One region of the Chromobacterium vaccinii genome, then DNA from elsewhere that is predicted to be linked to it. Evidence: predicted binding sites of a transcription regulator. Region 1 holds the regulator's gene; each other region holds the start of a gene.
The links. The regulator HrcA, encoded in region 1, represses chaperone genes, less so after heat shock. The targets are predictions, from matches to a motif close to ATTAGCACTCGNNNNNNNCGAGTGCTAAT.
Positions count from the first base shown of each region.

Region 2: the regulator HrcA is predicted to act here: its motif matches at 7,663-7,691, upstream of rpoH (RNA polymerase sigma factor RpoH).
Region 3: the regulator HrcA is predicted to act here: its motif matches at 4,200-4,228, upstream of groES (co-chaperone GroES).

Region 1 is NZ_CP017707.1:4,590,659-4,600,811, reverse strand. Features, by position in the region: gene BKX93_RS21270 (YbaB/EbfC family nucleoid-associated protein) at 1-228, opposite strand, end outside; gene dnaX (DNA polymerase III subunit gamma/tau) at 234-2,162, opposite strand; gene mltB (lytic murein transglycosylase B) at 2,260-3,300, opposite strand; gene hrcA (heat-inducible transcriptional repressor HrcA) at 3,333-4,355, opposite strand; gene recA (recombinase RecA) at 4,512-5,564, shown strand; gene recX (recombination regulator RecX) at 5,564-6,022, shown strand; gene BKX93_RS21240 (SRPBCC domain-containing protein) at 6,026-6,484, shown strand; gene alaS (alanine--tRNA ligase) at 6,548-9,181, shown strand; gene BKX93_RS21230 (GNAT family N-acetyltransferase) at 9,293-9,778, shown strand; gene BKX93_RS21225 (substrate-binding periplasmic protein) at 9,992-10,153, shown strand, end outside.
Region 2 is NZ_CP017707.1:3,540,420-3,550,572, reverse strand. Features, by position in the region: gene rplA (50S ribosomal protein L1) at 1-409, opposite strand, end outside; gene rplK (50S ribosomal protein L11) at 411-842, opposite strand; gene nusG (transcription termination/antitermination protein NusG) at 943-1,476, opposite strand; gene secE (preprotein translocase subunit SecE) at 1,476-1,832, opposite strand; tRNA gene BKX93_RS16465 (tRNA-Trp) at 1,898-1,973, opposite strand; gene tuf (elongation factor Tu) at 1,981-3,171, opposite strand; tRNA gene BKX93_RS16455 (tRNA-Thr) at 3,211-3,285, opposite strand; tRNA gene BKX93_RS16450 (tRNA-Gly) at 3,312-3,385, opposite strand; tRNA gene BKX93_RS16445 (tRNA-Tyr) at 3,439-3,523, opposite strand; gene BKX93_RS16440 (YfhL family 4Fe-4S dicluster ferredoxin) at 3,663-3,914, opposite strand; gene rsmD (16S rRNA (guanine(966)-N(2))-methyltransferase RsmD) at 4,022-4,576, opposite strand; gene ftsY (signal recognition particle-docking protein FtsY) at 4,814-5,971, shown strand; gene ftsE (cell division ATP-binding protein FtsE) at 6,035-6,688, shown strand; gene ftsX (permease-like cell division protein FtsX) at 6,685-7,593, shown strand; gene rpoH (RNA polymerase sigma factor RpoH) at 7,722-8,585, shown strand; gene BKX93_RS16410 (PglL family O-oligosaccharyltransferase) at 8,668-10,153, opposite strand, start outside.
Region 3 is NZ_CP017707.1:2,305,710-2,315,862, reverse strand. Features, by position in the region: gene BKX93_RS23685 (mannose-1-phosphate guanylyltransferase/mannose-6-phosphate isomerase) at 1-1,535, opposite strand, end outside; gene BKX93_RS10770 (MraY family glycosyltransferase) at 3,024-4,130, shown strand; gene groES (co-chaperone GroES) at 4,296-4,583, shown strand; gene groL (chaperonin GroEL) at 4,631-6,271, shown strand; gene rfbC (dTDP-4-dehydrorhamnose 3,5-epimerase) at 6,362-6,904, opposite strand; gene rfbA (glucose-1-phosphate thymidylyltransferase RfbA) at 6,915-7,799, opposite strand; gene rfbD (dTDP-4-dehydrorhamnose reductase) at 7,817-8,743, opposite strand; gene rfbB (dTDP-glucose 4,6-dehydratase) at 8,749-9,807, opposite strand.

The DNA of each region.
Region 1 (10,153 bases):
GAACGCGGCGGCGATCAGGTCTTCCAGCATCTCCTTGTCGTCGAGCACGCTGTCGTCGATGGCGACGCGCTTGACGTCGTGGGAGCAGGTCATGGTGACCTTGACCATGCCGGCGCCGGACTGGCCTTCCACTTCCACCAGGGCCAGCTCTTCCTGGGCCTTCTTCATGTTTTCCTGCATTTGCTGGGCCTGTTTCATCAGGCCGGCGATACCAGCTTTACCGAACATCGCGGTCACTCCTGTACGGGTTGAATGGTCTCGATGAGCAGCGTGGCGCCGAATTCGCGCACCATCTGCTGCACCACCGGATCGTTTTGCATGCACTCGCGGGCGACGGCCAGCTGCTCCTGGCGCAGCCGGGCGTCGGTCATCGCCGGGGTTTCCATCCCCAGCTCCTCCACCGTCACCGCGAGATCCACCGCGTGGCCGAAGCGTTCGGCCAGCGCGGCTTTGAGTTTTTCCTGATAATCGCGTCCGCTCATGTGGCGGAAGCTCTCGGGCACCGCCAGCTCCAGGCGGTCCTGGCTCCAACTCTTCAGCACGGCGTTGTGCGCCAGCATCCGCGCGGCGCCGAGCTTGACGCCCAGATCCGCCACCAGCCGCTGCCAGTCGCCGTCGAAGCTGTAACTGGACGGCTCGTCCTCCAGCGGCGGTTGCTGCATGTAGGCCGGCATCGCGTCGTCGTCGGACCACGGCGCGTCGACGATCTCCTCCTCGTCGCGCTCGTCCTCCGCCTCCTGAATCACAGGCTCCGGCTTGGGCACAGCTTGGCTTGGAGTCGGCGGTGGGCGCGATTCCGGCATAGCCTCAGGCTTTGGCTGCGCCTTCGCAGCCGGCTGAGGCCGGGGCGCGGGCTCGGGTTCCGGCTCGGCGGCCGGGGCGGGCTCCGCCGCGCGAGGCTTGCCTTGCGGCTGCCCGCCGAGACCGGCTGCCTGCAGCGCGCGGGCGGCCGGCGACATGCCCCGCTCCGCCGGCACCGAGGCGCTGGCGACCGACGCCGCCGACGCGGAGGCCGGCGCCGGGCGCGGCTGGGACGGAGCGGCCGGGCGCGCGGGAGCGGCGCTCTCCGCCGGCGCGTTGACCGGGTGGAAGGCCAGCATCCGCAGCAGCGCCATATTGAAGCCGGCGTGCTCGTCCGGCGCCAGCGCCAGGTCTTTGCGGCCGTGGATGGCGATTTGATAGTACAGCTGCACGTCCTGCGGCGCGATGGCGTCGGCCAAAGCGAACAAGGTGTCGCGCTCGGGCTCGTCGGCTGCCAGCGCCGTCGGCACCGTCTGCGCCAGCGCCAGTTGCTGCAGCAGCACCGCCAGTTCGGACAGCGCGGAATCGAAACTGACGCCGCGCTCGGCCAGGCGGTCGGCCTCGGCCATCAGCGCCGGGCCGTCGGCAGCAGCCAGCGCCTGCAGCAAGGTGAACAGGTAGCGGCGATCCACCGCGCCCAGCATCGCGCGCACGCCGTCTTCCTTGACCTCGCCCAGTCCGTAGGCGATGGCCTGATCCAGCAGCGACTGCGCGTCGCGCATCGAGCCGGAGGCGGCGCGGCCCAGCAGCGCCAAGGCCGGCGCCTCGTACTGGATGCCCTCGACGTCCAGCATGTGGGCCAGGTGGGTCGACACCTGCTGCGGCGTCATATTGCGCAAGGAAAACTGCAGGCAGCGGGACAGCACAGTCACCGGCACCTTCTGCGGATCGGTGGTGGCCAGGATGAACTTGACGTGGCCCGGCGGCTCTTCCAGCGTCTTCAGCATCGCGTTGAACGCGCTCTTCGACAGCATGTGCACTTCGTCGATGATGTAGACCTTGAAACGGCCCATCGTCGGCGCGTACTGGGCGTTTTCCAGCACTTCGCGGATGTTGTCGATGCCAGTGTTGGACGCGGCGTCGATCTCCAGGAGGTCGACGAAGCGGCCGGTGTCGATCTGGCGGCAGGCCTGGCACTCGCCGCAGGGCTCGGCCGTGGTGCCGGTCTCGCAGTTCAGGCTCTTGGCCAGAATCCGGGCGATGGTGGTCTTGCCTACGCCCCGGGTGCCGGTCAGCAGGTAGGCGTGGTGAAGCCGCTGCTCTTTCAGGGCGTTGGAGAGGGCGCGCACCACGTGCTCCTGGCCGACCAGGTCGGCGAAGCGTTTGGGGCGCCACTTGCGGGCAAGGACTTGATAGCTCATGGGGGCGGATTTTAATGGCAATTGCCGCGCAAGGCGACAGGTTTCACCGGCGCGGCCTCCCAGGCGGCGCCGGCGTCTTGTTGCGAAAGCCCGCGTCTTACTGCGCGGCGGAGGCCGGGTCCGGCCGCTGCGCCAGCGACGCGTAGTAGCGCTGCCGCAGCTGTCCGGCTATCTCCTGCACCGCCTTGGCGTACAGCGTGCTGCGATTGTAGCGGGTGATCGCGTAGAAATTGTTCAGGCCCAGCCAGTATTCGGTGACGCCGGGTGCGGTTTCCAGCGAGAACAGCACCGCCGGCACGTTGTCGGCCAGCGGCGTTTGCGGCGCCACGCCCATCTTGCGCAGATCGCCCACCGTGTAGCGCAGGTTGAATTTGTCGGCCAGCAACTTGTCGACCTGAGCCTCCGGCGCCACGCTGGCCGGCGCCACGATGTCGTCGCCGCGCCTCCAGCCGTGCAGCTGGAAGTAATGGGCGACGCTGCCGATGGCGTCGTGCGGGTTGCTCCAGATGTCGCGGTGGCCGCTGCCGTCGAAATCCACCGCCCACTTGCGGTAGCTGGACGGCATGAATTGCGGCAGGCCCATCGCGCCGGCGTAGGAGCCCTTCAGCGTCAGCGGGTCCTTGCCCTCTTCCTTGGCCAGCAGCAGGAACTGGGTCAGCTCGCCGCGGAAGTACTCGGCGCGGCGCGGGTAGTCGAAGCCTATGGTGGACAGCGAGTCCACCAGCCGGAAGCTGCCAGTGTTGCGGCCGTAATGGGTTTCCACGCCCAGGATGGCGACGATCACCTCCGGCGCCACGCCGTACTCCCGCTCGGCGCGCGCCAGGGCGTCGGCATTGCCTTGCCAGAACGCGGTTCCGTCGACGATCAGCTTGTCGTTGACGGTGGACGCGCGGAACTGGTACCACGGCCGCGAGGTGGACGGCTTGTCGAGGATGCGGATGATGTTGGGCTTCAGCTCCACATTGGCGAACACCGCCTCCAGCTCGGGGCGGTTGAACTGGCCTGTGGCCACCTGCTCGTCGATGTAGCGCTGCACGTCGGGGCGCGCCAGAAAGGCGGCGTCGGCCTGGGCTTGCGGAGCGGTAAAGGCCGCGCCGGCCAGAGCGGCGGCTATGGCCAGTTTCAACATCGATTTCATGATTCTGCTTTCTTTTTCGATATGGCTTGAGTTCATTCGCGGAAGGACAGCGCGTTGCTGACCAGGCGGGCGGTGATGTCGACGATGGGAATCACCCGCTCGTAGGCCATGCGGGTGGGGCCGACCACGCCCAGCGTGCCCACCACTTGGCCGTTGATGCAGTAGGGCGCGGTCACCACCGAGCATTCGTCCAGCGTTATGACTCCAGACTCCTCGCCGATGAAAATGTTCACCCCCTGCGCCTCCCTGCCCTGCGCCAGCAGCTTCAGGAGTTCGGTCTTGCGCTCGAACACGCCGAACAGCTCCCGCAGCCGCGACAGGTCGTCGGACAGGTCGTGCACCTGCAGCAGCCGCGAGCCGCCGCTGACCACCACGTCCTCGTTGCGCTTGGCCAGAGTCTGCTGGCCCAGCCTCACCGCGGCGGCCATCAGCTCGGCGATGTCGCCCTGCAGCTGCCGCAGCTCGCCCTCCACCCGCGACGTGACGGCGCTCAGGCCTTGTCCGGCGTAATGCTGGTTGATGAAGTTGCCGGCCTCCACCAGTTCGGACGGCGTATAGTCGCGCTCGGTGTTCAACAGGTGGTTCTGCACGTCGCCGTCCAGCGTCACCAGTATCATCAGCACCCGCCGTTCGGACAGGCGCAGGAATTCGATCTGGCGGAAGGCGACGTCGCTGCGCTGCGGCGTCAGCACCACGCCGGCGAAGCTGGTCAGCTCGGACAACAGCGACGACGCCGCCTGGGCGATGCGCTGCGGGCTGTCCGGCTGCAGATTGGCCTCCAGCTCGTTACGCGACAGCTCGTCCAGCGGCCGTATCGTCAACAGCCGGTCGACGAACAAGCGATAGCCGCGCGCGGTGGGAATCCGCCCCGCCGAAGTGTGCGGCGAGGCGATCAGGCCCATGTTTTCCAGATCGGCCAGCACATTGCGCACCGTGGCCGACGACAGCTCCACCCCGGGCAGCAGCGACAGAGTCTTGGAGGCCACCGGCTGACCGTCGGCGATGTACCGTTCGATCAGCGCCTTCAGCAAATGTTGGGCGCGTTCGTTCATCATGTCCCCATTGTACACATCCTGCACCGCGCCAAAAGGGGGCGTGGCGCGGCTTTACGACCATGGCACGAAAACCGCCCTCCCCAAGCAGCTGTTAGCCCTCTGGTTTTCTGCGATAATCGCCCCCATCATTGGTCCGACTACCCCATTGGAGACAGCATGGCTTCCGAAGACAAGAGCAAGGCGCTGGCCGCCGCCCTCTCCCAGATTGAAAAGCAGTTCGGCAAGGGTTCGATCATGCGCATGAGCGACAACCAGATCAACGAAAACCTGCAGGTGGTCTCCACCGGCTCGCTGACTCTGGACCTGGCGCTGGGCGTCGGCGGCCTGCCGCGCGGCCGCGTGGTCGAAATCTACGGCCCGGAATCGTCCGGCAAGACCACCCTGTGTCTGCAAGCAGTGGCCGAGATGCAAAAATTGGGCGGCACCTGCGCCTACATCGACGCGGAAAACGCGCTGGACCCGCAATATGCGCAAAAGCTGGGCGTCAAGGTCGACGACCTGCTGATCTCGCAGCCGGACACCGGCGAGCAGGCGCTGGAAATCTGCGACATGCTGGTGCGCTCCAGCGGCGTCGATCTGATCGTGATCGACTCGGTGGCCGCCTTGGTGCCCAAGGCGGAAATCGAAGGCGAGATGGGCGACAGCCACGTCGGCCTGCAGGCCCGCCTGATGAGCCAGGCGCTGCGCAAGCTGACCGGCAACATCAAGCGCACCAACACCCTGGTGATCTTCATCAACCAGATCCGCATGAAGATCGGCGTGATGTTCGGCAACCCGGAAACCACCACCGGCGGCAACGCGCTGAAGTTCTACGCCTCCGTGCGCCTGGACATCCGCCGCACCGGCGGCATCAAGAAGGGCGAGGAAGTGATCGGCAACGACACCCGCGTCAAAGTGGTCAAGAACAAGGTTTCCCCGCCGTTCCGCCAGGCCGATTTCGAAATCCTGTACGGCGAGGGCATCTCGCGCCAGGGCGAAATCATCGAGCTGGGCGTCAAGCACGGCTTCGTCGACAAGTCCGGCGCCTGGTACGCCTACAACGGCCAGAAGATCGGCCAGGGCAAGGACAACACCCGCGAATGGCTGAAGGCCAACCCGGCCATAGCCGAGGAAATCGAGCGCAAGATCCGCGAAGCGGTGGGCATCAAGATCGAGATCAACGAAGCCCAGGGCGACGAAGAGTTCGCCGACGACGCCTTCGACGCCTGATGGCGGCGGAAGGCAAAAGCCTGAAGGCGCGAGCCGCCGAACTGCTGTCCCGCCGGGAATACACCCGGCAGGAACTGGTTCGGCGGCTCGCGCCTTTTGCCGACAGCGAGGATGAGCTGAACGCGGCGCTGGACGAGTTGGCCGCCGCCGACTGGCAATCGGACGACCGCTTCGCCCGCCAGTTCGCCAGCAGCAAAGGGGCCAAGTTCGGCAGCCGCCGCCTCGCGCAGGAAATGCGCCAGCGCGGCGTGGACAGCGAAACCATACGCGAGGCGCTGTCCGGCCAGGACGATCTCGCCAGCGCGCGCGCGCAGTGGCGCAAGAAATTTGGCCGGCTGCCGGCCGACGCCGCGGAAAAGGCCAAGCAGTACCGCTTCCTGGCGCAGCGCGGCTTTCCCGCCGACGTGATCCGCCAGGTATTGGCGGGCGGCGGAGACGACGACTTCTACGAGGACTGAGCCATGGCAACGCGCAGCATCGCCACCGAAATCGACATCGCCGCCAGCCCGGAACGGGTGTGGCAGGTGCTGACCGACTGGCGGCGCTACCCGGAATGGAACCCGTTCATCGTCGGCCTGCATGGCCGCCACGAAGCCGGTGCCCGGCTGGTGGCCACTCTCCATCCGCCGGGCGGACGCCGCCTGACTTTTCGGCCGCGGCTGAGCGAATTCGCCGCCGGCAGCCTGATGGCCTGGCGCGGCAAATTGCTCGTTGCCGGCCTATTGGACGGCGAGCATCGCTTCCGGCTGGAAGCGCTGGATGGCGGCGGCACCCGCCTGCATCACGGCGAGGATTTCTCCGGCCTCTTGCTGCCGCTGATCGGCGACGGACTGCTGGAGCGCGCCCGCCAAGGCTTCCTGCAGATGAACCAGGCGCTGAAGCGGCGCTGCGAAGCGCTTGCCAGCCAGGCCCCGGCTTGACACAATCGATGGATTCGTCCTGGCACGGCGCCCGGACCAGATTTTGAAAATTGACCGAAAATCATGAAAACCTCTGAAATTCGCAAGAAATTCCTGGATTTCTTCGCCTCCAAAGGCCACCAGGTAGTTCCCTCCAGCAGCCTGATCCCCGGCAACGACCCGACGCTGATGTTCACCGTCGCCGGCATGGTGCAGTTCAAGGACGTGTTCCTGGGTTTTGAAAAGCGCGACTACACCCGCGCCACCACCAGCCAGAAATGCCTGCGCGCGGGCGGCAAGCACAACGACCTGGAAAACGTCGGCTACACCGCGCGCCACCACACCTTCTTCGAAATGCTGGGCAACTTCAGCTTCGGCGATTACTTCAAGCGCGACGCCATCACCTTCGCCTGGGAATTCCTGACCGGCGAGCAATGGCTGGCTCTGCCGAAGGACAAGCTGATGGTGACGGTGTACGCGTCGGACGACGAAGCCTACGACATCTGGCACAACACCGTCGGCGTGCCGGCCGACAAGATCGTCCGCATCGGCGACAACAAGGGCGCGCCGTACGCGTCCGACAACTTCTGGACCATGGGCGACACCGGCCCCTGCGGCCCGTGCACCGAGATCTTCTTCGACCACGGCCCGTCCGTCGCCGGCGGCCCTCCGGGCAGCCCGGACGAAGACGGCGACCGCTTCATGGAGATCTGGAACAACGTCTTCATGCAGTTCAACCGCGACGACGCCGGCACGCTGCACCCGCTGCCCAAGCCGTCGGTCGACACCGGCATGGGTCTGGAGCGCCTGTCCACCGTGCTGCAGCACGTGAAGTCCAACTATGAAACCGACGCGCTGGCCTGTCTGGTGCGCGCCGCCGCCCGCGAAACCGGCGTGGAATACAGCCAGGACGTGCCGTCGCTGAAAGTGATCGCCGATCACATCCGCGCCTGCTCCTTCATGGTGGCCGACGGCATCCTGCCGTCCAACGAGGGCCGCGGCTACGTGCTGCGCCGCATCGCCCGCCGCGCGATCCGCCACGGCTACAAGCTGGGCCAGAAGGGCCTGTTCTTCCACAAGATCGTCGCCGACCTGGTCGCCGAGATGGGCGAAGCCTATCCGGACCTGCGCGAGAAGCAGGCGCATATCGAAGACGCGCTGCGCGCCGAGGAGATCAAGTTCGCCGAGACGCTGGAAATCGGCATGGGCCTGGTGGACTCCGCGCTGGAAGGCGGCAAGGCCGCTCTGGACGGCGACACCATCTTCAAGCTGTACGACACCTTCGGCTTCCCGGTGGACCTGACCGCCGACATCTGCCGCGAGCGCGGCATCCATGCCGACCTGGAAGGCTTCGAGCGCGCGATGGAAGCGCAGCGCGAGCGCGGCCGCGCCGGCTCCAACTTCAAGATGAGCGGCAAGATCGCCTACAACGGCGACGACACCCGCTTCCACGGCTACGACAAGAGCAGCGTCGACGCCAAGATCCTGGCGCTGTACAAGGGCACCGAACCGGTCGACAGCCTGTCCGCCGGCGATGAGGGCATCGTGGTCCTCGACCACACCGCCTTCTACGCCGAAGGCGGCGGCCAGGTGGGCGACGTCGGCGAAATCTCCGCCGCCGGCGGCATCGCCGCGCTGTTCGACGTGGCCGACACCCAGAAAATCCAAGGCGCGGCCTTCGGCCACAAGGGCAAGCTCGCCCGCGGCGCGCTGAAGGTGGGCGACGCCGTCACCGCCACCATCGACCTGCACCAGCGCCAGGCCAGCGCCCGCAACCACTCCGCCACCCACCTGCTGCACGCGGCGCTGCGCCATGTGCTGGGCGGCCACGTGGTGCAGAAGGGCTCGCTGGTGAATCCGGAGCGCACCCGCTTCGACTTCGCCCACGGCGAAGCCGTCACCGCCGCGCAGATCGCCGAGCTCGAACGCGTGGTCAACCACGTGATCGCCGCCAACTACGAGGTCAAGGCCGAGCTGATGAGCATGGAAGCCGCGCAGAAGTCCGGCGCGATGATGCTGTTCGGCGAGAAGTACGGCGACGAAGTGCGCGTGTTGACCATGGGTGACTTCTCCGCCGAGCTGTGCGGCGGCACCCACGTCAAGCGCACCGGCGACATCGGCCTGTTCAAGATCGTGGTCGAAGGCGGCGTGGCCGCCGGCGTGCGCCGGATCGAGGCTGTCACCGGAGAAGGCGCGCTGGCCTACATCCAGGCCCAGGACGCGCTGATCAAGGAAGCCGCCGGCGCGCTGAAGGCGCAGACCAGCGACGAGGTGGTCGCCAAGATCACCGCGCTGCAGGACAACGTGAAGTCGCTGGAGAAGGAGCTGGCCAAGTTGAAAGGCCAGCTGGCGGCCTCCGCCGGCGACAGCCTGTCCGACGCCGCCGCCGACGTGAACGGCGTCAAGGTGCTGGCGGTCGAGCTGCCGGGCGCCGACAACACTGCGCTGCGCGAAACGCTGGACAAGCTGAAGGACAAGCTGGGCTCCGCCGCCATCGTGCTGGCCGCCAAGGGCGATGGCAAAGTGGCACTGGTGGCCGGCGTCACCGCCGACCTGACCGGCAAGCTGAAAGCCGGCGAGTTGGTCAACTTCGTCGCCCAGCAAGTGGGCGGCAAAGGCGGCGGCCGTCCGGACATGGCACAGGCCGGCGGCACCCAGCCGGAAAACCTGGACGCCGCGCTGAAAGGCGTGCAAGCCTGGGTGGCGGGCAAGCTGTAAACCGCCTCTTGTTGCGCAGAACAAACGGCCGCATGGATTCCATGTGGCCGTTTTTCATATGTTCATAATTTCTGGTTACACTCGACGGCGGCCCATCCTCAGGAACACGTCATGAGCGATACCGCATTCCGCCTTGCCGGCTGGGACGACCTTCCCGCCATCCGCCTGCTGTTGCAGCAGGCCTTCACGCCATTGCAAGAGATATTGCCCAGCCGTCCCACCGCACTGGACGAAACCATAGGCAGCCTGACCGGCCACCTGGCCAGCGGCAGCCAGATTTTCGTCGCCGAGCGGCAAGGGCTACCGGTCTCCTGCCTGCTGGTGCTGCCGCCCGACGACGGCTGCGCCGAAGTCAAACGCGTCTGCACCCACCCCGATTGGCAAGGCCATGGCCTGGGATCGGCGCTGATGAGCCACGCGGAGCAGCAACTCAGCCTGCAAGGCGTGCAAAGGCTGAAACTGTCCACTCGCCGCCGGCTGCCCGACAACCTGCGCTTCTACCAGCGGCTGGGCTACAGCCAGAGCGCGATCCAGCCTTACCCGGCCGGCATCGACGACGAGCGCATCGAACTGAGCAAGACGCTGGCGGCAGCCTGAGCATCTTGTAATAGTCTCAATTATCCAAACCAACAAAATCTGTAAGTTTGTTTCAAATCAAAGCACATGAAATCATAAATTACTAATATAACCATGCTTCTTATGGCTTCTCCTTTGTTGTTTGCTTTGATGCCCCGGCACCCCCGGGGCTCTTTTTTTGTCCGCCGCGCTTATAGTGGGAAATGAAAACATGCTGCCGCACCGGAGACATCCATGCGCGTCGCCGTCATCTCCCTGCTCTGCCAACTCCTGGCCCTGCCCTCCCACGCGGAGGCGCCGCCTCCCGATCTGCTCGCGCTGACCGAATCCCTGCCCCCTCTCAGCTATGAGGAGGGAGGCGAACACAAGGGTTTCTCCAACGAATTGCTGCAGATG
Region 2 (10,153 bases), 1.1 Mb from region 1:
TCAGGCCACGCGGACCCAGGATCTGGCCCAGCTGACCCACAACGCGCATCGCATCCGGGGAGGCGATCACAACGTCGAAGTTCAGATTGCCGGCCTTGACTTGCTCGGCCAGGTCGTCGAAACCGACCACTTCAGCGCCGGCAGCCTTGGCGGCTTCGGCGTTGGCGCCTTGAGCAAATACGGCAACGCGCACGGACTTGCCGGTACCGCGCGGCAGAACCACGGAACCACGAACCACTTGGTCGGATTTACGCGGATCCACGCCCAGGTTCACGGCGATATCGATCGACTCGTCGAACTTGGCGGTGGCGGCAGCCTTGACCAGGGCGATGGCTTCGTCAACGGCGTACAGCTTGTTGCGGTCAACGGTGGCCTTCAGAGTTTGCAGGCGCTTGGAGATCTTAGCCATATTACACGCCCTCCACTTCCAGACCCATCGAACGGGCGGAGCCGGCGATGGTGCGAACAGCGGCGTCCAGATCAGCAGCGGTCAGATCCGCTTGCTTGGTCTTGGCGATTTCTTCCAGCTGAGCGCGGGTTACTTTACCAACCTTGTCCACGTGCGCCTTGGCGGAGCCGGACTTGATGCCAGCGGCCTTCTTCAGCAGGAAGGTTGCCGGCGGAGTCTTCATCGTGAAGGTGAAGGACTTGTCAGCGTAGGCGGTGATCACAACCGGAATCGGCATGCCGGGTTCCATGCCCTGGGTTTGAGCATTGAACGCCTTGCAGAATTCCATGATGTTCAGACCGCGCTGACCCAGTGCCGGACCGATCGGAGGCGACGGGTTGGCTTTGCCAGCGGCGACTTGCAGCTTGATATAGCCGACAATTTTCTTTGCCACGATTAAAACTCCTAAAATGGGTATAGCGCGAACAGGCGTTCGCTTCCCGGACGAAAGCGCGAAATGTTACACGCTTTCCAAAAGTTTGCCAAGCGAAATCTTACAGCTTCTCAACCTGGCCGAATTCCAGCTCAACCGGCGTGTCGCGACCGAAGATCTGAACCGACACGCGCAGCTTGTTGCGCTCGTAGTTCACTTCGTCGACGCTGCCGTTGAAGTCGTTGAACGGACCATCGATGACGCGGACGCGCTCGCCCACCTCGAACAACACCTTCGGCTTCGGCTTCTCCACGCCCTCTTGCATCTGCTGCATGATGGCCTCGACTTCTTTCTTGGAAATCGGAGCCGGGCGATTGGCCGTGCCGCCGACGAAACCGGTCACCTTGGGCGTGCTTTTCACCAGGTGCCAGGTATCGTCGGTCATTTCCATTTCCACCAGCACGTAGCCGGGGAAGAACTTGCGCTCGGTGATGGACTTGCGGCCGTTCTTGACGTCCACAACCTCTTCCACCGGCACCAGAATCTGACCAAATTGGTCTGCGATGTCGGAACGCTCGATACGTTCACGCAGCGCTTTTTGCACGCTCTTCTCAAAACCAGAGTAAGCGTGTACCACATACCAGCGCTTTGCCATTATCTACCTCGACCGAGAATCACATCGTAAAACAGCCAGGACAGGCTGGAATCCACCAGCCACATGAAGAGCGCCAGGACGGTGACGAATACGAACACCATCAGCGTCACCTGGGTCGCCTCCTTGCGCGTCGGCCAAACCACCTTGCGGGCCTCGACCATGGACTCGTTCGCGTACACGACCAAACCCTTGCCCGGAGCCGAAGTCCACACCACGCCGGCAGCCAGCAGGATGGAGGCCACGAAAGCCAGCGCGCGCAACAGGCCCTGACCATCCGGAATCAGATAGAAGCCGACGATGCCGGCAACTACCACAAGACCAGCCAGGAACAACTTGATCTTATCTTGCATTTCCATGTCGATTTTCTCTCGCACACATGCGACAAAAGACCAACCGGCGCAACGCGCCGGCTGGTCTTAATTGGCAGGCCAGGAGGGTCTCGAACCCCCAACCCTCGGTTTTGGAGACCGATACTCTACCAATTGAGCTACTGGCCTTTAAACCTTACTTGATGATCTTGGCAACCACGCCGGCGCCGACGGTGCGGCCGCCTTCGCGGATAGCGAAGCGCAGACCTTCTTCCATCGCGATCGGAGCGATCAGGGCAACGGTGATTTCCACGTTGTCGCCCGGCATTACCATTTCCACGCCTTCGGCCAGGCTAACTGCGCCGGTCACGTCGGTGGTGCGGAAGTAGAACTGCGGACGGTAGTTCGCGAAGAACGGGGTGTGACGGCCGCCCTCATCCTTGGACAGAACGTACACGGAAGCTGCGAAGTCGGTGTGCGGGGTGATGGAACCCGGCTTAGCCAGAACCTGGCCACGCTCCACGTCTTCACGCTTGGTGCCGCGCAGCAGCACGCCAACGTTGTCGCCGGCCTGACCCTGGTCCAGCAGCTTGCGGAACATTTCCACGCCGGTGCAGGTGGTCTTCACGGTAGCCTTCAGGCCCACGATTTCCAGCTCTTCGCCGACTTTCACGATGCCGCGCTCAACGCGACCGGTCACCACGGTGCCGCGGCCGGAGATCGAGAACACGTCTTCGATCGGCAGCAGGAACGGCTTGTCAACGGCGCGTTCCGGAGTCGGGATGTAGGAATCCAGAGCAGCGGCCAGGCGGAAGATCGACGGTTCGCCCATTTCGGACTGGTCGCCTTCCAGCGCCAGACGAGCGGAGCCGGTCACGATCGGGGTGTCGTCGCCCGGGAAGTCGTAGGAAGACAGCAGATCGCGCACTTCCATTTCCACCAGTTCCAGCAGCTCGGCGTCGTCAACCAGGTCAGCCTTGTTCAGGTAGACGATGATGTACGGCACGCCAACCTGGCGGGACAGCAGGATGTGTTCGCGGGTTTGCGGCATCGGACCGTCAGCGGCCGAGCAAACCAGGATCGCGCCGTCCATCTGAGCCGCGCCGGTGATCATGTTCTTCACATAGTCGGCGTGGCCCGGGCAGTCTACGTGAGCGTAGTGGCGGGCTTCGGTTTCGTATTCAACGTGCGCGGTATTGATGGTGATACCACGAGCCTTCTCTTCGGGCGCGCTGTCGATCTGGGAGTAGTCCTTGGCTTCGCCACCGAACTTCTTGGACAGAATGGTGGTGATAGCAGCGGTCAGAGTGGTTTTACCATGGTCCACGTGACCGATGGTGCCGACGTTTACGTGCGGTTTGGTCCGCTCGAACTTTTCCTTAGCCATGGCAAATTTCCTGAATACGAAACAAGCAAATAAAATTGGTGGTGCCCATGGGCAGAATTGAACTGCCGACCTCTCCCTTACCAAGGGAGTGCTCTACCCCTGAGCTACATGGGCCCTTAAACAGGCTACAATCAGACGCTTGGAGCGGGTGAAGGGAATCGAACCCTCGTCGTAAGCTTGGAAGGCTTCTGCTCTACCATTGAGCTACACCCGCCTGGCTTTACAACAAGACAGCTTAACTTCACTGCCAAGCGCTTCATCTAATTCTGGTGGAGGGAGAAGGATTCGAACCTTCGAAGGCAGAGCCGTCAGATTTACAGTCTGATCCCTTTGACCGCTCGGGAATCCCTCCTGAAAGAGACCCGAATATTATAGATGGCCCGCCTGACCGTCAACACCTTTTGCGAAAAAAACTGCACTTTTTCGCCGAAAAATAAAAAACGCCCCGCAGACCGCGGGGCATTCCATTTTGCTTCAATAACTTAGCTTGATCAGGCCTTGCCGGAAATCTTCAGATATTTCTGGTGGAGCTCATCCTGGGTCTCCTCGCGGGACGGATCCAGGGGGATGCAATCGACCGGACAGACTTGCTGGCACTGCGGCTCGTCGTAGTGGCCGACGCACTGGGTGCACAATTCCGGGTCGATCTGGTAGATCTCCTCGCCTTGGGAGATCGCGTTGTTCGGGCACTCCGGCTCACAGACGTCGCAGTTGATGCATTCGTCGGTAATCATCAAAGACATAGTAATTTCCTCAGGTATTCCACAACATGAATTCTGTCACCCGCCGCCCTGGGTCGCAAGTTCGCGCTGGTTATATCCATAGGCGCAAACTCCCCGCCGCGACGCTCCTATCCAGGCTGGCGGCTCAATAGGCCGTAATGGACCATGCCCGCCTTGTCGCGCCGCAGCGCCGCCAGACCTTCCGGCAACTCATCCGGCCATTGCCGCGCCTCGACATACAGCACGCCCTCTTCCGACAAGCGCTCCAGCGCCAGCGGCAGCGCCCGCGGCAGCAGGTCGGAGTCATACGGGGGATCCAGGAAGATCACATCGAAGGTTTCGCGGCTGTTCTTCAGATACAGCAGCGCGTCGCCTGCGACCACGTCGAGCGTGCCGGCCTGCAGCAACTGGCGGTTGGCCTGCAACGACTCATAGACTTTGCGCGACTTCTCCACCATCACCACCCGCAGCGCCGAACGCGACGCCGCCTCGAAGCCCAGCGCGCCGCTGCCGGCGAACAGATCCAGGCAGCTCTTGCCGTACAAATCCTGGCCCAGCCAGTTGAACAGCGTCTCGCGCACGCGGTCCGGCGTCGGCCGCAAGCCTTCGGCTTCGGGGAAAGGCAATAGGCGACGACGGTAGTCGCCGCCTATGATTCTGACCTTATTACGTGTCTGACTCATGAAAGCTAAACTCTAGGGACAAGCGCGAGAGTTTAACCTGATCAGGACTTTAGCGCCTCATTCCCGCGCGCCGGGCGGCGAATCTGTCGCGCCGGCGGCGAAATTCGGCAACTATGCCTTATATATGTTTCCAGCGACGCCGCAGTTTTCCGCCCTCGCATCGCCAGCCGATTCTGTGCTCGACGGCGTTTGAGGATACAATCTTAGCCATTTACCGCTTTTCTGGCCCATTCACGCATGTTTAGCTTCTTCAAGAAAAAGACCAAGCCGGCGGAAACGCCGCAAATCGAAACCCCGGCGCAGGCCGCGCCGGAACAAGCGCCCGCCTCGCCCGAGACCCATGCCCCCGCCCCGGCCGCGGAGCCTCAGCTCGAAGCGATCCCGGCGATGGCGATAGACACGCCGGCCGCCCCCGAAGCGGCCCCGGTAGCGCCGATTGCGGCCGCGCCCGCCGCGCCGGTCGAAGAAGCGCCGGCGCCGCTGAAGAAAATGAGCTGGACCGAGCGGCTGAAAGCCGGCCTGGCCAAGACCCGCGACCGGCTGGGCAAGCAGTTGGCCGGCTTGTTCGGCGGCGGCAAGATCGACGAAGACCTGTACGAAGAGCTGGAAACGGTGCTGCTGACCGCCGACATGGGCATGGACGCCACCGTCCATCTGCTGCAGGATGTGCGCGAGCGCGTATCGCTGAAGGGTCTGAAGGATTCGTCCGAATTGAAGGGCGCGCTGAAGGATTCGCTGCAGGATCTGATCGGCCCGCTGGAAGTGCCGCTGAACGTGGAAGGCAAGAAGCCGTTCGTGATCATGATGACCGGCGTCAACGGCGCCGGCAAGACCACCTCCATCGGCAAGCTGGCCAAGTACTACCAGAGCCAGGGCAAGAGCGTGCTCCTGGCCGCCGGCGACACCTTCCGCGCCGCCGCGCGCGAGCAGCTGATCGCCTGGGGCGAGCGCAACAACGTCACCGTGATCGCGCAGCAGGGCGGCGACTCCGCCGCCGTCTGCTATGACGCGATCCAGGCCGCCGTCGCCCGCGGCATCGACATCGTGCTGGCCGACACCGCCGGCCGCCTGCCGACGCAGCTGCACCTGATGGAAGAGATCAAGAAGGTGAAGCGCGTGATCCAGAAGGCGCTGCCGGAGGCCCCGCACGAAGTGGTGCTGGTGCTGGACGCCAATATCGGCCAGAACACCGTCAGCCAAGTGAAGGCCTTCGACGACGCGCTGGGCCTGACCGGCCTGATCCTGACCAAGCTGGACGGCACCGCCAAGGGCGGCGTGATCGCCGCCATCGCCAAACAGCGGCCGATTCCGCTGCGCTTCGTCGGCGTCGGCGAGAGCATCGACGATCTGCGGCCGTTCGACAGCCGCGACTACATCGACGCGCTGTTCGAATAAGACCATGATTCGCGGCCGCAGGCGCGGCCGCCTTTTCTCAGCCAACAAGCGGGAAACCTTTCAATGATACAGTTCGACCAGGTCACCAAGCGCTATCCAGGCGGCAACGAAGCCCTGAAGAACCTGTCGTTCACCATAGAAACCGGCGAAATGGTGTTCCTCGCCGGCCACTCCGGCGCCGGCAAGTCCACCTTGCTCAAGCTGATCGCCGGCATCGAGCGCGCCACCAGCGGCGGCGTCATCGTCAATGGCCAGAACCTGTCCAAGCTGCGCGCCAGCCAGGTGCCCTACGTGCGCCAGCACCTGGGCATGGTGTTCCAGGACCACAAGATCCTGTTCGACCGCAGCGTGTTCGACAACGTGATGCTGCCGCTGGACATCATCGGCTTCGACCGCCGCGACGCCGCCAAGCGCGTGCGCGCGGCGCTGGACAAGGTGGGCCTGCTGCCCAAGGAAAAAATGATGCCGATCCGGCTGTCAGGCGGCGAGCAGCAACGGCTGTGCATCGCCCGCGCCGTGGTCCACCGCCCCAGCATCCTGCTGGCCGACGAGCCGTCGGCCAACCTGGACCGCGCCTACGCGCTGGACATCATGGAGCTGTTCAAGTCCTTCCACCAGGTGGGCGTCACCGTGCTGATCTCAGCCCACGACGAAACGCTGATGGAAGATTACGGCCGCCGCATCATCCGCCTGAGGGAAGGACAGTTCGCAGCATGAAACACTTTCTCTATCTGAACTGGCAGAGCGCCAAGCAGGCGCTAGCCAAGATCGTTCGCCAACCCTTCGGCAGCCTGCTGACTTTGTTGATGCTGGCGCTGGCCCTGGCCCTGCCTCTGTCGCTGTACCTCGCGGTCAACAGCGTGCAGGAATGGGTGGGCCGCCTGACCGCCACGCCGCAAATCACGCTGTTCATGGAGCAGACGGCCGAGCAGGCCGACATCGCCGCCGTCAACAGCACGCTGTCGCACCACCCCAAGGTGAAGAGCTTTTCCTTCGTCAGCAAAGGCCAGGCCTTGCAGGATCTTGAAAAGCGCAACGGCCTGTCCGGCCTGTCCGACGGCCTGGAAGGCAACCCGCTGCCCGACGCCTTCGTGGTGACGCCGAAGTCTCTCGAGCCGCGCGAGCTGGACATGCTGCAGAAAGAGCTGTCCGGCCTGCCGATGGTGGAACTGGCGCAATTCGACGCCAGCTGGGCCAAGCGCCTGTACGGCATGGTGGAGATGGGCAAGAAGCTGACCTGGTTCCTGGCCGCCGCGCTGGGCCTGGCGCTGGTGCTGGTCACCCACAACGCGATCCGGATGCAGATCCTGGCCCGCCAGGACGAAATCGCGGTGTCCAAGCTGATCGGCGCCACCGACAGCTTCATCCGCCGCCCCTTCCTGTATCACGCGCTGTGGCAGGGCGTGCTGGCGGCGCTGCTGGCCTGGGGCCTGTCCTGCTGGCTGGCCGCGATGGCCAACCCGGCCATCAGCGAGTTCGCGATGCTGTACGGCGAACGGGTGGAGCTGCGCGCGCTGAACCTGCCGGAGCTGGCGGCGCTGATCGGCATCTCCGCCGCGCTGGCGATGCTGGGCGCGCGGCTGGCGGCCGACCACCACCTGCGCAAGGTGGAGCCGAAGTAAAAATGACAAGCGAAAGGTTTCAGCTATCGGGCCGATTGTTAAATATCATTGACTCGGGAACCTTTCGCTGCTAGCACTCTCAATACTCGAGTGCTAACATAGCACTACCCAAGGAGGTAGCCATCGCAATGAACACAACATTTGCCCTTCCCGTCCCGTCGACCAGCGGCAGCCTGGAACAGTACATCCAGGCCGTCAACAGCGTTCCCATGCTGACGCCGGAGCAGGAAACCGAACTCGCGACCCGTTTCCAACAGGAAAACGACCTGGAAGCGGCGCGGCAGATGGTGCTGTCGCACCTGCGCGTGGTAGTGTCCGTGTCGCGCGGTTACGCCGGCTACGGCTTGCAGCAAGCCGACCTGATCCAGGAGGGCAATATCGGCCTGATGAAGGCGGTGAAGCGCTTCGAGCCGGGCCGCGGCGTGCGCCTGTTTTCGTTCGCCATTCACTGGATCAAGGCCGAGATCCACGAATTCATCCTGCGCAACTGGCGCCTGGTGCGCATCGCCACCACCAAGCCGCAGCGCAAACTGTTCTTCAACCTGCGCAGCATGAAGAGCGGGTTTTCCGCGCTGTCCGAGCAAGAAGCCAAATCCATCGCCAACGACCTGGGCGTCAAGCCCGAGGAAGTGCGCGAAATGGAAATCCGCATGAACGGCCAGGACATCTCTCTGCTGGCCGACAGCGACGACGAGGACAGCTACGCGCCGATAGACTGGCTGGCCGACAGCCACAGCGAGCCGACCCGCGCGCTGGAGCGCCGCGCTTTCGACCATCTGCAGTCGGAAGGCCTGGAATACGCGCTGTCCACGCTGGACGCCCGCAGCCGCCGCATCGTCGAGGCGCGCTGGCTGGCCGACGACAGCGGCTCCACGCTGCACGAGCTGGCCGCCGAGTTCGGCGTGTCGGCCGAACGCATCCGCCAGATCGAGGCCAAGGCGCTGACCAAGATGAAGACCGCGCTCAGCGAAGGCGTGGTGCTGGACAACTGATCCCGCCGCCGGACGCGAAAAAGCCGCTCGAATCATCGAGCGGCTTTTTTTATTGTCCGCCGCCATCCGGCGGCGGGACAATTCACTCCTGCAGCGTGCGGAACTTCGCCGGCAGCTTGTCGTAAGCCTCGCGGCTGATCCGGCGCAGCGGTTCCCATTCCTGGTTCTGATCGCCCAGCGTCTCCAGGAACTGGCCGGCATAGGTCGGGAACGAGGCCAGCGTGGTGCGCAGCGTCTGCTCCGCCTTGGCCCGCTCGCCGGCCAGAATCTCCAGTTGGGCGCGCTTCAGCATCACATCGGGATAAGGACGGAATTCGGTCAGCCTGTCTTCCAACGCCAGCTTTTGCTTCAGATTGTCCCGGTTCACCGGCAGATAATCATCCAGCGTGTACAGCGCGTGGTAGGCGAACAAGGGCTTGGTTTCGACGATTTCTACCAGGCGCTCGGTGCGGACCTTGTCCTTGGCCGCGTTGCCGGTCGGCACGTACAGGTTCACCAGCTCCCAGAACATGGAGGAGGTGCTGATCGACAGCCAGCCCACCCACACCAGCGCCGCCAGCAGGGGCAAACGCAGCGGCCAGGCCAACGGACGCTCGCCGCGCGGCGCCATCGCCATGAACATCGCCAGCATCGCCAGGAAATAGTAGTACCACAGCGGATACTCCAGCATGCTGTGGGTCAGCGTCACCGCAATGCAACCCAGCGCCAGCACGCCTTCCGGCTCAGCCTTGCGGCGGAAGAAGGGCAGCACCGTCCAGACGAAGCCGGCCACCACCAGCGCTGTCACCACGCCGCCCATCTCTGCCAACAGCTGCATCAGCAGATTGTGGGCATTGGTGAACAGCCCGCTGTTGTAGCCGGCCGCGGCGAACTGGGGCAGCTGCTGCAGACGCACGCTTTCCGCCGCGTACTGCGACCAGCCCACGCCCCACAAAGGGTGTGCCAGGAAGGTCATCCAGGCCTTGTGCATCTCGGCGAAACGGCGCGCGCCCATGTCGTCGCCGTTGGCCGCCAGCCGCGCGATGCCGGACGCGTTCTCGACATCGGAGTGGGTCAACAGCGAGATCAGGTGGTTGAACAGCGGCAGCGCGAACTGGGCGGCCAGAATCGTGCCGGAAGCGGCCCACATCGCCAGCATCATCCGGCGCGACGCCTCGTCGCGGCTGCGCCAGTGCCACAAGCCGGCCAGCGCCGACAGCGCCACCAGATAGAGCAAGATGGTGCGCGAGCCGGCCCAACCCAGCATCAGCGCCATCCACAACACCAGCGCGATCAGCCAGCCGCGCCCCAAGCGGCCGACGGCGAACAGGTAGACGCCGGACACCACCGACCACATCAGGTAATGGGCATACTGGTTGCGCTGGCCGATATGGCCGAAGATATTGCTGGTGGGGTGGGAGCCGTCATAGAACAGTCCCAGCGCCGGCGCCAGGCCGGTCAGCTGGGCAGTGCCGATCAGCGACTGCACCAAGCCGCCGACGATGACTGCCCGCGCCAGCCACACTGCGAACTCCCGGTCGCCCAGGGCGCCGCGCAACGACGCGGTGACCGAGGCCAGCAACGCCGTC
Region 3 (10,153 bases), 2.3 Mb from region 1:
ATGATATCATCTTCTCCGAGATAGCTTCCGGATTGAACTTCAATTAGTTCAAGCGGAATCATGCCTGGATTTACAAGGCGATGTGTTTGGCCTATTGGTATATAGGTAGACTCATTTTCCGATAGTAGAATCTTTTTATCGCCATTAGTGACTTCTGCCGAGCCCTTCACCACAATCCAATGTTCTGCTCGATGATGGTGCATTTGTAAGCTTAAGCTGGCTTTGGGTTTGACCATGATGCGCTTGACCTTGAAACGCCCACCTTCATCAATGCAGTCATACCATCCCCACGGGCGATGTACCTTGCGATGTAAAGCAAGTTCTTCGCGCTTCTGTTCATTAAGCTTGGAGACTATGCTTTTGACATCTTGACTGCATTTTTTATCTGCGATCAATATTGCATCTGGAGTTTCAATTACAATAAGATCCTTCACGCCCACGAGGCTTACTAACCGGCTGGTGGCTTGCACTAACGTATTATGAGAGTTTGTTGCTAAGACGTCACCAGATAAGGCATTACCGGATTCGTCTTTTTCAAGAATATCCCAAACGGCATCCCATGAACCTAAATCACTCCAGCCCGCCCTTAGCGGTATCATCTGAATAGCGAATGGACTGCCCGGGCAATGTTCCATGACGGAATAATCGATTGACTCGGAGGGTATCGCATTAAATTCATTTTTGTCAGGGCGTATAAAAACAGCGTCAACGGTCTTGTGATTCCATGCGTGTTGAGTTTGTTTGTGAATGTCAGGTCTGAAGTGCTGCAAGGCATTAAGCCAGATCGAGGCTTTTAAAACAAAGATGCCGGCATTCCAGAAATAGCCTCCTTCGTTTAGATATTGTTGAGCGAGTACAGCATTAGGCTTCTCTACAAAACACTCGACGGAGTGGAGATGTTCCTCATCAGACGATGAGTGCAGGCTTTTAATGTAGCCGTAGCCTGTTTCTGGCCTGTCTGGCGAAATACCTAAAATGGCGATGGCACCTGATGCAGCCGCTTGTACCGCATAGTCAATGGCTTGCTCGAAAATATTTTGATCTTGTATGACTTGGTCTGCGGGAGTGACGATTAAAATCGGATCTTCATTATCCTGGAGTGCCTGCAATGCGGCAATTGTCAGGGCCGGCGCAGTGTTTCTAGGGGTGGGTTCGAGTAAGATGTGATAGGCGTCAAGATTGATTTCCCTAAGCTGTTCCATCGCAAGGAATCGATGCTCTTCATTACACACGATTAGTGGAGGAGTGAGCTTACTGTCGGGTATTTTTAGGCAATCAAGTCGTAGAGTGGCTTGTTGAAAGAGACTTTCACTTCCAGTCAAACTCAGAAATTGCTTGGGGAAGCCGGAGCGTGAAAGCGGCCATAAGCGTGTTCCGGAGCCTCCGCAGAGGATGACAGGTGTTATTTTTGGCATGGCGTATCTCTCGAATTCAAGCTGCTTGGCTACGTATAAAGTTGGTAGTGTATTTTCTTTTAGTGCTTGGAAGTGTGCCGTAAAATCTTGACGAAAACAAAACAATAATACAGTGCGCACGGCGTGGGCGCACAGTTTAAGATGTTAGTTAATATCGAATTGCTTCAATTTTATAAGGCGATAAATTAAAATTCATACTAATCTCTTAGTAAGATATTTCATTGTTTAATGTATTTTATGGTTGCCGTCAGGAAATTTAATTCCTTTCTCATGGCAATTTCATACTGATTTTTTCCGCCAGCCGGCATGGTTAACATGCTGTTCTTGCGCAATGTTTCATATGTTCCGGCATCCAGCAGTGGTGGTCAACCACTGGTGACGGATTCCATGGAAGGGCGGTATGCCTATCGCGGGGGCTGGCGCGGATGGTGGCCTGATGCGGGAAGATCGCCGTTTCCGCGCTGGGGTGCGGTAAGCTACCGGTCAACTGGCTGTTGGGATGCCCAGACTCCTCCATGCAGGCGCTTTCAAGAGTGGAGGATTTTGTCATGATTATTGCGGAATCGGTTCTGTTTTAAGTGTTTTGTAGCCCAATTTTTATGTACGCATGCGTAATTTTTCATTGTGGCCTTGGTAGCGGCGCTGTGCGGCGCGCGAGGAGCCCCACTTGGCCATGCAAATGCACAGGTAAGCGGTTGTTTTAAATATTTACTTTGTAACCTGTACAGGTTTGTGGGCGTCTAACTGAATGGAAGCCTGCATATTTTAGTGCGGTTTTGCCGTCTCTTGAAGGTGGAGCAAGGTGGCGCCATGCAAGAGAGCATTCGATGCGCGGATGGCGCAAGTCACCGGCGTATGCGACCGACCACATGGTCACCGGCAGGAGAGCGTGTGCTTGATGGGGCTTCCCGGCCCATTGCGTTAGGGACGCTGAGATGGCGGACATCGATGTGGCAGCGGTGCTGTGAGAGAATAGGGAAAAGAGAATGCGGTGCCGGATGTCGGCACCACTCTGGAGAAATCCGGCATGCCGCCGCTGAGATGAGTTGTCCGTAGTGCTTGCCATCTCTATGCGGACGGAGGAGTGGTCCTTTGGTCGTTTTGGCTGAGGAAGAGGCTAGGGAATGCGCGAATGAGGCGATTCCGGTGCTGAGCCGGTTTGGTCTTTGTCTGCGCGGCTAGGTTTGTTGCGGCTGGCTGAGCAAACAAGTGATGCTGAAGGCTGTTGGCAGAGTTGTCTTGATGAGACCGAGATCGCTGATGTTGCGTACTGTGGGTTCCTGTTGCGCCGGGGTTTGAATGGGCGCCGCTGGCAAAATCCTTGATCCTGCGTCGCGTCTTTTTGCGCATTGTTTGCACAGCTTGCGTGGGCGCGCTGGGCTCCAGAGCTTTCCGGGGTTTTGTTCGCGGCCCTTCATCGGCCAATCGAGATTCGGCTTGACGCGCCGGATGAGGCGATCTCGATTGTGGGAACAATACTGGCCAGGTTTTGTTGCATTCGAGCAGTGGTTTAATTCTGGTATGCTATCTACAATGGCATGTTCGATTTTGTTGCTGAGGCGGCATCTTGATCGATGTCGCTATCAAAAATACAAGAGGCCTATCATCATGCTGCAAATTTTATTGTCGGCAACATTTATATCCTTGCTAGGTGGGATGTGCTTGATCCATTTTCGGCATCTTCATGAGGGTTTTTCCGCTGATCATGATTTAGGAGGGGTGCAGAAATTTCATGCTCATCCGGTTCCTCGAATTGGTGGCGTGCCGATAGCCTTGGGGTTGGCGGTAGGTTGTGGATTTTTGGCATGGTCGTTGAATGATCTAAAGATATTGTTGATTTTAATTGTTGCCATGCCGGCGTTTATCGTAGGCATTCTTGAGGATGTGACCAAGAAGGTTGGCCCTTTGCCTCGTCTGTTGGCCACTTTTGCCGCCGCGGCGCTTGGTTACTTCATCTTGGGCGCGGGTTTGCAGCGCCTGGACATTCCACTGGTTGACAGCCTGCTCTCGCAGGTCTGGTTGCTGTCTTTGCTGCTGACGATCGTGGCGGTTGGTGGCGTGGCGCATGCCGTCAACATTATCGATGGCTATAACGGTCTGTCCGGCGTTGTCTCCATCTTTATCTTTCTGGCTATGGCGTACGTTGCTTTCAAGGTGCAGGACGTTGCTCTCATGGGGCTTTCCTTTGCCATGGTCGGCGCGATTGCGGGTTTTCTGTTCTGGAATTTTCCCCGCGGTCTGATCTTTGCCGGCGACGGAGGCGCGTATTTGGTTGGATTCATGATCGCGGAAGTGGCGGTGCTGTTGGTTGCTCGCCATCCTCAGGTTTCTCCGTGGTTCCCGCTTTTGTGCGTGATCTACCCAGTTTTCGAAACGCTGTACTCTATCTATCGGAAGAAGTTCCTGAGGGGGATGTCGCCTGGCATGCCGGATGGCCTGCATCTGCACATGCTGGTCTACAAGCGGCTCGTCCGCTGGATGGTGGGCTCCAAAGATGCCAGTCATCTTACAATGCGCAATAGCCTGACCTCCCCGTACCTGTGGGCGTTGTCTTCTGTATCCGTGGTGCCTGCGATGTTGTTCTGGCAACACACAGGCGTGTTGATGGTTTTCTGTGCTTTGTTCGCCGCTTCTTATATCTATCTCTACCGGATGATCATCCGTTTCCGTACGCCGCGCTGGCTTGTGCTGAGGCGAGGTTGTCGCTTGAGGTGACCTTTCGAAGGGCGCGATGAGCGCCATTCGTGGCTTTGCCTCTTGAAAACGCTCAGGCGCGTCCCTATTATTAGCACTCGCAACGGTTGAGTGCTAAGCTCTCTGCCGCAACCTAATACATACCTGATGTTCCACTCTCAACAGCCAATGTAACAGGAGAGATCCATGGCAATTCGTCCTCTGCACGACCGTGTTGTTATCAAGCGCCTCGAGGCTGAAGAAAAGACCGCTTCCGGCATCGTTCTGCCGGGTGCCGCAGCCGAGAAACCGGACATGGGCGAAGTCCTGGCGGTTGGAAACGGCAAGATCCTGGAAAACGGCGAGCGTCGCTCGCTGGAGCTGAAGGTCGGCGACAAGGTGATCTTCGGCAAGTATTCCGGCCAGACCGTCAAGGTCGATGGCAACGAAGTCCTCGTGATGCGCGAGGAAGATGTAATGGGCATCGTCGAGTAATCCGACCCTTACCTGAACTTCATAAATAGATTCTGGAGATTTCGAGCATGGCAGCTAAAGACGTTAAGTTCGGTGAATCCGCGCGCACCAAGATGGTGGCCGGCGTCAACATCCTGGCCGACGCGGTTAAAGTGACTCTGGGCCCCAAGGGCCGCAATGTGGTGCTGGACCGCTCCTTCGGCGCGCCGACCATCACCAAGGACGGCGTGTCCGTCGCCAAGGAAATCGAACTGAAGGACAAGTTCGAGAACATGGGCGCGCAGATGGTTAAGGAAGTGGCTTCCAAGACTTCCGACGTGGCCGGCGACGGCACCACCACCGCCACTGTTCTGGCCCAGGCCATCGTGCAGGAAGGCATGAAGTACGTCGCCGCCGGCATGAACCCGATGGATCTGAAGCGCGGCATCGACAAGGCCGTGGTGTCCCTGGTGGGCGAGATCGCCAAGATCGCCAAGCCGTGCGCGACCTCCAAGGAAATCGCCCAGGTTGGCTCCATCTCCGCCAACTCCGACTCCGACATCGGCGAAATCATCGCCAATGCGATGGAAAAAGTGGGCAAGGAAGGCGTGATCACCGTTGAAGACGGCAAGAGCTTGAACAACGAGCTGGACGTGGTGGAAGGCATGCAGTTCGACCGCGGCTACCTGTCCCCGTACTTCATCAACAACCAGGACAAGCAGATTGCCGCGCTGGACAACCCGTTCATCCTGCTGTTCGACAAGAAGATCTCCAACATCCGCGACCTGCTGCCGGTGCTGGAGCAAGTGGCCAAGTCCGGCCGCCCGCTGCTGATCATCGCCGAAGACGTTGAAGGCGAAGCGCTGGCCACGCTGGTGGTGAACACCATCCGCGGCATCCTGAAGGTTGTGGCTGTCAAGGCTCCGGGCTTCGGCGACCGCCGCAAGGCCATGCTGACCGACATCGCCGTGCTGACCGGCGGCGAAGTGATCGCCGAAGAAGTGGGCCTGACCCTGGAAAAGGCAAGCCTGGACCAGCTGGGCCAAGCCAAGCGCGTTGAAGTGGGCAAGGAAAACACCACCATCATCGACGGCGCCGGCGAAGCCGCCACCATCCAGGCTCGCGTGGGCGAGATCCGCAAGCAGATCGAAGAGGCCACTTCCGATTACGACCGCGAGAAGCTGCAAGAGCGCGTGGCCAAGCTGGCCGGCGGCGTTGCCGTGATCAAAGTCGGCGCCGCCACCGAAGTGGAAATGAAAGAGAAGAAGGCTCGCGTCGAAGACGCGCTGCACGCCACCCGCGCCGCGGTTGAAGAAGGTGTGGTGCCTGGCGGCGGCGTAGCCCTGCTGCGCGCCCGCGCGACCCTGGAAAGCCTGAAGACCGACAACGTCGATCAGGAAGCCGGCGTGAAGATCGTGCTGCGCGCGATCGAAGCCCCGTTGCGCCAGATCGTCAAGAACGCCGGCGACGAGCCGTCGGTCGTGGTGAACAAGGTGCTGGAAGGCAAGGGCAACTTCGGCTACAACGCCGCGAGCGGCGAATACGGCGACATGCTGGAAATGGGCGTGCTGGACCCGGCCAAGGTGACCCGTTCCGCTCTGCAACACGCCGCCTCCGTAGCCGGTCTGATGCTGACCACCGACTGCATGATCGCCGAGCTGCCGGAAGACAAGCCGGCAGCTGGCATGCCTGACATGGGCGGCATGGGCGGCATGGGCGGCATGATGTAATAGATGCGCAGCGTCAGGCATCGATAGATGCCTGACCTGAGTAAAAAAAAGCCCTGGCATTGATTGCCAGGGCTTTTTTACGCTCTGCGTTTACGCGTGGAGCTGATTGGCAAGCGCGGGAGCCTGGAGGTCCTTGGCTGACAAGATCGGGGTGTCAGTGGGCCAGGCGATGGCCAGGTCCGGATCGTTCCAGGCGATGGAGCGCTCTAGTTCAGGAAACCAGTAGTCCGTTGTTTTGTAGAGAAACTCCGCATGGTTGGACAGCGTATAGAAGCCATGGGCGAAACCGGGCGGAATCCATAGTTGTCGTTTATTGCGGGCAGACAATTCCGCGCCTACCCATTTCCCATAGGTAGGCGAGCCCTGGCGAATATCGACGGCAACGTCGAAAACCGTTCCGGAGATCACGCGGACAAGTTTGCCCTGCGCATGAGGTGACAACTGGTAGTGCAGCCCGCGCAGCACTCCTTTGCTGGAGCGACTGTGATTGTCCTGAACAAATTGGACGTTGAGGCCTGTTATTTGTTCGAAGTGTTTCTGGTTGAAACTCTCAAAAAAGAAGCCGCGTTCATCACCGTAAACTTGTGGTTCTAGGATTTTGACTGCAGCGATCTCGGTATCAATTACCTTCATCGCGGAATTCTCAAGAAAGAAGTGGATTTTCTATTATCGTCAGCAGATAGCGGCCATAGCCGGTTTTTGCCAATGGCCTGGCCAGCTGCGCGACTTGCTCCGCGTCAATCCATCCCTGGCGGAATGCGATCTCTTCGGGGCAGGCTACTTTTTGGCCTTGGCGATTTTCTATCGTGGCGATGAACTGACCTGCCTCCAACAACGATTCGTGGGTGCCGGTGTCCAGCCAGGCAAAACCCCGGCCCATCGTCTGGACAGTCAATTGCTCCTGCTGCAAGTAGACATTGTTGACATCGGTGACTTCGAGCTCGCCGCGAGCGGAGGGCTTGATTCTCTTGGCGATGTCCACGACTTGGGAATCGTAGAAGTAGAGGCCGGTGACCGCGAAATTCGATTTCGGCTTGGTCGGCTTCTCCTCGATGGACAGCGCGGTGCCTGCGCTATTGAATTCCACGACGCCGTAGCGTTCCGGATCGCTTACGCGGTAAGCGAATACGGTCGCTCCCTCCTGCCGGGCGTTGGCCGCCTGCAAGTGGCTTGAGAACTCATGCCCGTAGAAGATATTGTCGCCGAGAACCAAGGCGGAAGGACTGCCGTCGATGAAGCGCTCGCCGATCAGGAAGGCTTGGGCCAAGCCATCCGGGCTGGGCTGAACCGCGTATTGCAGATTGATCCCCCACTGGCTGCCATCGCCGAGCAACTGCTGGAAGCGAGGCGTGTCCTGAGGCGTGGAGATGATCAGGATGTCCTGAATGCCTGCCAACATCAATGTCGTCAGCGGGTAGTAGATCATCGGTTTGTCGTAGATCGGCAGCAGTTGTTTGCTGACTGCGATGGTCGCCGGATAGAGCCGGGTGCCGGAGCCTCCGGCGAGAATGATGCCTTTTCGTTTCATTGTCTGGTTTCCTGTGGTCATTCCCGGGGTATCCCTTTGTTGCCGGACGCGCCGTTGAGCAGCTCGGCCAGCACTTGATCCACTCCGGATTTCCATTCCGGCAGCGAAATGTTGAAAGTCTTTTCCAGCTTGTCGCAGCACAGGCGGGAGTTGGCGGGGCGCTTGGCCGGCAGCGGGTAGTCGCTGCTGGGAATGCCCTGGATGTCGGCGGGATTGATTCTCAGCGGCAGGCCGGACGATGCCGCGCGCTGCAGCAGGTAGCGCGCGTAACCGTGCCAGCTGGTTTCGCCATGCGGCGCCAGATGGTAGGTCCCGAATGCGAACCCGGCCGGCTTGGCTAGATACTCGCGGATCAGCTCGGCGGTGATGTCTGCGATCAGGGCGGCGGGGGCCGGCGCGCCGATCTGGTCGTCGACGACCTTGAGCGCATCTCGCTCCTGTCCCAGCTTCAGCATGGTTTTCAGAAAATTGGAGCCATGCGCGCCGAACACCCAACTGGTGCGGAATATCAAATGGCGGGAGCCGGCCAGGCGCACGGCCTCCTCGCCAGCCAGCTTGCTGCGGCCATACGCCGATTGCGGGCCGGTGGCGTCGTCTTCGCGCCAGGGGCGCTCGCCGTCGCCGTTGAATACGTAGTCGGTGGAGTAGTGCACCAGCAGCGCGCCGCGGCGGGCGGCCCAGCGCGCGATGGCGCCTACGGCGTCGGCGTTGACGGCGTTCGCGGTTTCCTCGTCGCTTTCGGCCTTGTCCACCGCGGTATAGGCGGCAGGATTGACGATGATGTCGGGATGGTGGCGATCCAGAGCCTGTTCGATGCGCTCTCCGCTCTGGGACAGATCCAATTCCTGCCTGTCGGTGGCGATCAGCTCGCCCAGCGGCGCCAGCGAGCGTTGCAGCTCATGGCCGACCTGGCCGTTCTTCCCGGTTATCAGGATGCGATGCATGGCGCTCATCCGTAGTGCTTGTCGAGCCAGTCCCGGTAGCTGCCGTTGCTGACATGCTCTATCCAGTCCGGGTTGCTCAAATACCATTCGACGGTTTTGCGGATGCCGCTGTCGAAGGTCTCGGCCGGTTTCCAGCCCAGCTCCCGTTCCAGCTTGCGAGCGTCGATCGCGTAGCGGCGGTCGTGGCCGGGGCGGTCGGCGACGAACTGGATCTGTTCGCGATAGTCTTGGCCGTCCGCGCGGGGTTTCAGTTGATCGAGGATGCCGCAGATCGCGTTGACCACTTCGAGATTGGTTTTCTCGTTCCAGCCGCCGACATTGTAGGTTTCGCCGGGTTTGCCGGCTTCCAGCACGCGGCGGATCGCGCTGCAATGGTCTTTGACGTACAGCCAGTCCCGGACTTGCCGCCCGTCGCCGTAAATGGGCAGCGGCTTGCCGGCCAGCGCGTTCAGGATGACCAGCGGGATCAGTTTTTCCGGAAAGTGATAGGGTCCGTAGTTGTTGCTGCAATTGGTGGTCAGCACCGGCAGGCCGTAAGTGTGGTGCCAGGCCCGCACCAGGTGGTCGGATGCCGCTTTGGAGGCGGAGTACGGGCTGTTGGGCTCGTAGCGCTTGGTTTCGGCGAAGGGCGGATCTTCAGCCTGCAGCGTGCCGTATACCTCGTCGGTGGAAACATGGAGAAAGCGGAAGGCTTCGCGCTCGCCGCTTTCCAGCCCGTTCCAATATTCGCGCGCGCACTCCAGAAGATTAAAGGTGCCGACGATATTGGTCTGAATGAAATCGCCGGGCCCGTGTATCGAGCGGTCCACATGGCTTTCCGCGGCGAAATTGACGATGGCTCGCGGACGATGGCTGCGCAGCAACTTGGCGACCAGCTCCCGGTCGCCGATGTCGCCATGCGCGAAAACATGGTTGGGTTTGGTCCTGACCGAGTGCAGGGTTTCCAGATTGCCGGCGTAAGTCAGAGCATCCAGATTGACAACGGTTTCCTCGCGGCCGGCCAGCCAGTCGAGAACGAAGTTGCCGCCGATGAAGCCGGCGCCGCCGGTAACGAGAATGGTCATTGAAGCTTCCTGTATGATCGGTTTCGTTACCAGTGACGGCTTGCGAAACCTGGCGTCCGGCTTTGAACGGCGCGATGCGCGCGATAAGCGGATGCCGGCAAATTTAAAGATAGCATTGGGGCCGAGTGCCGCCTGTTTGGACCCGAGGCGGAGTATTCAGCAGGAACGGGACCGAACGAGGCCGGGTCAGGCATGCCTAGCGCAAATCCAGAGATATGGCGGACTCTGGGATTTTATCGACTTTGAAAACATCCGGCAAAAATAGAGCGGTTTTACCGTGAATAACGCCGGGCTAGGCGGCCATGGTGACAAAGTCGCATTGATAATCGATATTGAGGAAATGGAA